One region of the Streptomyces sp. CA2R106 genome, then DNA from elsewhere that is predicted to be linked to it. Evidence: predicted binding sites of a transcription regulator. Region 1 holds the regulator's gene; each other region holds the start of a gene.
What was found. Region 1 encodes HrcA, which represses chaperone genes, less so after heat shock. Its sites were predicted from a motif close to TTNGCACTCNGNNNNNCNGAGTGCNAA; they were not measured.

Region 2: a site for HrcA is predicted at 1,636-1,662, ahead of groES (co-chaperone GroES). Genes of this name have one in related genera too.
Region 3: a site for HrcA is predicted at 923-949, ahead of groL (chaperonin GroEL). Genes of this name have one in related genera too.

The regions. Positions count from the first base shown of each region.
Region 1 is NZ_JBAGKC010000027.1:17,571-19,836, forward strand. Features, by position in the region: gene dnaJ (molecular chaperone DnaJ) at 1-550, opposite strand, end outside; gene hrcA (heat-inducible transcriptional repressor HrcA) at 551-1,567, opposite strand; gene WA788_RS28410 (MBL fold metallo-hydrolase) at 1,850-2,266, shown strand, end outside.
Region 2 is NZ_JBAGKC010000010.1:81,408-83,673, forward strand. Features, by position in the region: gene groL (chaperonin GroEL) at 1-1,048, opposite strand, end outside; gene groES (co-chaperone GroES) at 1,180-1,488, opposite strand; gene WA788_RS17090 (class I SAM-dependent methyltransferase) at 1,731-2,266, shown strand, end outside.
Region 3 is NZ_JBAGKC010000001.1:340,942-343,207, forward strand. Features, by position in the region: gene WA788_RS01545 (cold-shock protein) at 506-709, shown strand; gene groL (chaperonin GroEL) at 1,072-2,266, shown strand, end outside.

The DNA.
Region 1 (2,266 bases):
GGGAGGTCATGACCTGGCCGAGGAAGGAGCGGGTGACCTGGGAGACCTCACCGCGGCCGCGGCACATGTCGCAGGTCTGCGCGGAGGTGCCGGGCGCGGCGCCCTCCCCGTTGCAGGTGCCGCAGGTGACCGCGGTGTCCACCTGGATGTCCTTGGTGGTGCCGAACGCGGCCTCGTCCAGCTCGATCTCCAGCCGGATCATCGCGTCCTGGCCGCGCCGGGTGCGCGACCGCGGGCCGCGCTGCGAGGACTGGCCGAAGAAGGCGTCCATGATGTCGCTGAAGTTGCCGAAGCCGGCGCCGAAGCCGCCCGCACCGCCCCCGCCGCCCGCCGCGGACAGCGGGTCGCCGCCGAGGTCGTAGACCTGCTTCTTCTGCGGATCGGAGAGGACCTCGTAGGCCGCGTTGATCTCCTTGAACCGCTCCTGGGTCTTCGGGTCGGGGTTGACGTCCGGGTGCAGCTCACGGGCGAGGCGGCGGAACGCCTTCTTGATCTCGTCCGGGCCCGCGTCGCGACGCACGCCGAGTACGGCGTAGTAGTCCGTGGCCACCTACGACTCCGCCAGGATCTGTCCGACGTAACGTGCCACTGCGCGTACCGCTCCCATCGTTCCGGGGTAGTCCATGCGGGTCGGTCCGACCACGCCTAGCTTGGCGACTGCCTCGTCGCCCGAACCGTAGCCGACCGCCACCACGGAGGTGGAATTGAGGCCCTCGTGAAAATTCTCATGCCCGATCCGGACGGTCATGGTGCCGTCGGCGGTCTCCCCGAGGAGTTTGAGGAGCACCATCTGCTCCTCCAGCGCTTCGAGCACCGGCCGGATCGTGAGCGGGAAGTCGTGGTGGAAGCGGGTCAGGTTGGCGGCGCCGCCCAGCATGATCCGCTCCTCCTTCTCCTCGACGAGGGTTTCGAGGAGGGTGCTGAGCACCGCGGCGACCGACGGGCGGTCGTCGGGGTCGAAGCTGTCCGCCAGGTCCTGCACGAGCGGCGGCACATCGGGGAAGCGGCGGCCGGTGACCCGGCTGTTGAGCCGGGCGCGCAGGTCCGCCAGGACCGTCTCGCCGACCGGGCCGGGGCAGTCGATGATCCGCTGCTCCACCCGGCCGGTGTCGGTGATCAGCACCAGCATCACCCGGGCCGGCGCGAGCGAGAGCAGTTCCACATGCCGCACCGACGAGCGGGTCAGCGACGGGTACTGCACCACGGCGACCTGCCGGGTGAGCTGGGCGAGCAGCCGGACCGTGCGGGCCACCACGTCGTCGAGGTCGACGGCGCCCTCCAGGAAGTTCTGGATCGCGCGGCGCTCGGCGCCCGACAGGGGCTTGACCCCGGCGAGCCGGTCCACGAAGAGGCGGTAGCCCTTGTCGGTGGGGATACGGCCGGCGCTGGTGTGGGGCTGCGCGATGTACCCCTCGTCCTCCAGCACCGCCATGTCGTTGCGCACGGTGGCCGGGGAGACGCCGAGCGAGTGGCGCTCGGTGAGCGCCTTCGATCCGACGGGTTCCTCGGTACCGACGTAGTCCTGGACGATGGCGCGCAGCACTTCGAGTCTGCGTTCGCTCAGCATCGCGCACCTCCAACCCGTTGTCCCGACCCTGCGGCCTGGCACTCCGCCGTTTCGAGTGCCAACACTCCCGCAGTCAGTGTACGGCGCGGCGGCAAGGGCTCGGCAAGAGCGACGGCGATCCGGTCTTGCCCGGCGGCCCGGTACGGGCGGTACGGGCGATACGCGCGGTACGTACGCCGGCCCGGGCGCGCGTGCGGACGGAGGGCGGGTGGGGGCGTGAGGGGGTGCGCCGGGGGCGGGTGCCCGCGCGCGGCGGCGCGGGCGGGGCGATAGCGTCGGGTCGTGAGCGATGAGGAGAGGGCCGGAGCCGGGGCGGTGCCGGGCGCCGGCGGGTCGGGGTGGGAGCAGCTCGCCCCGGGAGTCGCCCGGCGGCGGCTGCCGCACCTCGACGTGACCATCGGGCTGGTGGTCGGCACGGACGGGGTGCTGATGGTGGACACCGGGTCCACGCTGCGCGAGGGCGCGGAACTGCGGGCGCAGGCCGAAGCGCTGACCGGGCGGCCGGTGACCCATGTCGTGCTCACCCACGGGCACTTCGACCACGTCTTCGGCGCCGCGGCCTTCCCCGAGGCCGAGGTGTACGGGCACCGCGCGCTCGGCGGCCCGCCGGCCGGGGACGCCGAGGCGATGCGGGCGGACGCGGTCGCGCACGGCGTCGATCCGGCGGAGGCCGCCGCCGCGGCCGCCGCGCTGCGCCGG
Region 2 (2,266 bases), on a different contig from region 1:
TGATCTGGCCGACCCGGCCCTCGATCTCGGCCTTGTCGCCGGCACCGTCGACGATGGTGGTCTCGTCCTTGGTGACGGTGACCCGGCGGGCGGAGCCCAGCAGGTCCAGACCGGCCTGGTCGAGCTTGAGGCCGACCTCCTCGGCGATGACGGTGGCGCCGGTCAGCGTGGCGATGTCGCCCAGCATGGCCTTGCGGCGGTCACCGAAGCCCGGCGCCTTGACCGCGACCGCGTTGAAGGTGCCGCGGATCTTGTTGACCACCAGGGTCGACAGGGCCTCGCCCTCGACGTCCTCGGCGATGATCAGCAGCGGCTTGCTGGAGTTGGCCTGGATGACCTTCTCCAGCAGCGGCAGCAGGTCCTGGATCGAGGAGATCTTGCCCTGGTGGATGAGGATGTACGGGTCGTCGAGGACGGCCTCCATCCGCTCCTGGTCGGTGACGAAGTACGGCGACAGGTAGCCCTTGTCGAACGCCATGCCCTCGGTGAAGTCCAGCTCCAGACCGAAGGTGTTGGACTCCTCGACGGTGATGACGCCGTCCTTGCCGACCTTGTCCATCGCCTCGGCGATCAGGTCGCCGACCTGCTTGTCCTGCGCGGACAGCGCGGCGACGGCGGCGATGTCCTCCTTGCCCTCGATCGCGCGGGCGGTGGCGATCAGGTCGTCCGAGACCGCCTTGACGGCCGCGTCGATGCCCTTCTTCAGGGCGGCGGGGGAGGCGCCGGCGGCGACATTGCGCAGGCCCTCGCGGACCAGCGCCTGCGCGAGCACGGTCGCGGTGGTGGTGCCGTCACCCGCGATGTCGTTGGTCTTGGTCGCCACCTCCTTGACGAGCTGGGCGCCCAGGTTCTCGTACGGGTCCTCGATCTCCACCTCGCGGGCGATGGTCACGCCGTCGTTGGTGATGGTCGGGGCGCCGAACTTCTTGTCGATGACGACGTTGCGGCCCTTGGGGCCGATGGTCACCTTCACGGTGTCGGCGAGCTTGTTGACGCCGCGCTCAAGGGCGCGACGGGCGTCCTCGTCGAACTTCAGGATCTTGGCCATGCCTGCGAACTACCTCATCTACTCGTATGTCGTCGTCAGTCAGTGAGGACGGTCAACGAAACCGCCCCGGCCCCGGCCGGAAGAGGGCGCGGAGTCCCGGGGCGGGATCACGGCTGTGGTGGGCCGGAAGACTACTTCTCGATGATCGCGAGAACGTCGCGCGCCGAGAGGACGAGGTACTCCTCGCCGTTGTACTTCACCTCGGTGCCGCCGTACTTGCTGTAGAGCACGACGTCGCCGACGGCGACGTCGAGCGGCAGGCGGTTGCCGTCCTCGAAGCGGCCCGGGCCCACGGCCAGGACGACGCCCTCCTGGGGCTTCTCCTTGGCGGTGTCCGGGATGACCAGGCCCGAGGCCGTGGTCTGCTCGGCATCGAGCGGCTGGACCACGATGCGGTCCTCGAGCGGCTTGATGGCAACCTTGGTGCTGGCGGTCGTCACGATCCGACCTCCCCCTTCAAAGGGCTCACGGGAGTGTCTGTCTGGGTCGGCGACCTGGTAGGCCCGTCGTCGCGGGTGCCGGACCTGCCCGTCGCTGAGTTCTGGCACTCAGCGGTGCCGAGTGCCAGAACCGAGACTAGGACGCACTTAGCACTCGGTCAAGCGGAGTGCCAACGGATGCCCCGAAGGGGGTCGGCGACCGGCGGCGCCCGCGCGCCGGGGCCGCCGCGGCAGCGCGCACAATGGGGCGGGTGACACCCGAGGACCTCGATGCCCTGCTCGCACCCGAAGGGCAGGAACTGCTGCGCGAGTTGCGCGACCACGACCCGGCCGACGAGCTGGCCGCGGCCACCCGGCTGCGGCGCACCCACCCGCCGGAGCTGGTCTCCGCGGCGCTCGGACAGGCCCGGCTGCGGCAGCGCGCCGCCGCGAAGTTCGCCGCCGATGACGCCGCGCGGATGTACTTCACGCCCAACGGCGTCGAGCAGGCCACCCGCGCCGCCGTCGCCGCCCACCGGGCCGCCCGCTTCCGCGCGTTGGGCGTGCGGCGGCTGGCCGACCTGTGCGGCGGCATCGGCGGCGACGCGGTCGCGCTGGCCCGCGCGGGCATCGAGGTGCTCGCGGTCGACCGGGACCCGCTCACCTGCGCGGTCGCCCGGGCCAACGCGCGGGCGCTGGGCCTGGCCGACCGGATCGAGGTGCGCTGCGCGGACGTGGCGGACGCGGACACCGCCGGCTGCGACGCGGTGTTCGTGGACCCGGCGCGCCGTTCGGGGCG
Region 3 (2,266 bases), on a different contig from region 1:
CCGGCCACCGGATCTGCCCGCCGGTCGCCGAGTGAACCGGCCGCCGCCCAGCGGGAGTTGGGCGGCGGTTCCGGATTCGGGCGGTTTGTGCCCCGTTCACCCCTTCGGGTGAGCGGGGCATGCGTGTGCCGGAGCGGTAGTTGAAGAGTTGTACAGTTGCCGTAGGCAATCCCGTGGCATGGACCCCAGGTGTGGCGCGGCCACGGCGATTTATCGCCAAATTCACGAGCGAATTCTCCTTTTCGTCCGCTATGTCCGGCCCGGCTTGCCCTGCCTTATCGTTATTTCTCAGGCGATTTCCGATGGGTCGCGCCCAGAATTCTCGTCCGATTGACCTGTTGCAGACGGCATCCGTGCAGATACATTCAGCCGCGGTCGACGCGTTCCGGCGCACGCCCCCCAGGGTTCCCACCTGTCAAAGGCACGGGTTCCGCGGGCGGGTGAGGTCTGACCCGGGCCCGCGAAGTGCGGGGCCGCGATAGGGCCAGCAATAGGGGAGTTAGGGATGGCTCAGGGCACCGTCAAGTGGTTCAACGCGGAGAAGGGCTACGGCTTCATCGCGGTCGACGGTGGTGCGGATGTCTTCGTCCACTACAGCGCGATCCAGATGGACGGGTACCGCACCCTCGAAGAAGGCCAGCGGGTCGAGTTCGAGATCTCGCAGGGTCAGAAGGGGCCGCAGGCGGACATGGTCCGCCTCGCCGGCTGACTTCACGGCGCGTTCGACCATCGACGCGACCTCGGCAGTACACAGGAGCCGCCCCCGTCCGCGGGAGGCGGCTCCTGTGCGTCCAGCGGGCGTCCTGCGGGTGCCCAGCGGGCGTCTTGCGGGCGCCGCCGGGCGCGGGGGCAACCCTGTACGCGGCTCGGCCCCCGGGGTGAACCGCTTGCACTCGCAGGGGGTGAGTGCTAATCATTGGCGTTAGCACTCTCCACGTGAGAGTGACAGCAGGGCCGGGTCGGTGAGGGCCGTGCGGACGTCGGGAAGGAACCGGCGGCCGGCGGGCCGTCCGTCGCGGGCACCACACGGTCCCGAGCGCAAACAACCCAGTCCGCGGAGGACACTTCACCATGGCCAAGATCATCGCGTTCGACGAGGAGGCACGGCGCGGCCTTGAGCGCGGGATGAACCAGCTCGCCGACGCCGTCAAGGTCACCCTCGGCCCCAAGGGCCGCAACGTGGTCCTCGAGAAGAAGTGGGGCGCTCCCACGATCACCAACGATGGTGTGTCCATCGCCAAGGAGATCGAGCTCGAGGACCCGTACGAGAAGATCGGCGCCGAGCTGGTCAAGGAAGTCGCGAAGAAGACCGACGACGTCGCCGGTGACGGCACGACGACCGCGACCGTCCTGGCCCAGGCCCTGGTCAAGGAGGGTCTGCGCAACGTAGCCGCCGGCGCCAACCCGATGGCCCTCAAGCGGGGCATCGAGAAGGCCGTCGAGGCCGTCTCCGCCGCGCTGCTGGAGCAGGCGAAGGACGTGGAGACCAAGGAGCAGATCGCCTCCACCGCCTCCATCTCCGCCGCCGACACCCAGATCGGCGAGCTGATCGCCGAGGCCATGGACAAGGTCGGCAAGGAAGGCGTCATCACCGTCGAGGAGTCGCAGACCTTCGGGCTCGAGCTCGAGCTCACCGAGGGCATGCGCTTCGACAAGGGCTTCATCTCCGCCTACTTCGCCACCGACCTGGAGCGGATGGAGGCGTCGCTCGACGACCCCTACATCCTGATCGTCAACTCCAAGATCTCCGCAGTGAAGGACCTGCTCCCGCTGCTGGAGAAGGTCATGCAGTCCGGCAAGCCGCTGCTGATCATCGCCGAGGACGTCGAGGGCGAGGCCCTGTCGACCCTGGTGGTCAACAAGATCCGCGGCACCTTCAAGTCCGTCGCCGTCAAGGCTCCGGGCTTCGGTGACCGCCGCAAGGCCATGCTCGGCGACATCGCCATCCTCACCGGTGGCACCGTCATCTCCGAAGAGGTCGGCCTCAAGCTGGAGAACGCGGGCCTGGACCTGCTGGGCCGCGCCCGCAAGGTCGTCATCACCAAGGACGAGACCACCATCGTCGACGGTGCCGGCGACAGCGAGCAGGTCGGCGGCCGGGTCAACCAGATCCGCGCCGAGATCGAGAACAGCGACTCGGACTACGACCGCGAGAAGCTCCAGGAGCGCCTGGCGAAGCTGGCCGGCGGCGTGGCCGTCATCAAGGCCGGTGCCGCCACCGAGGTCGAGCTCAAGGAGCGCAAGCACCGCATCGAGGACGCGGTGC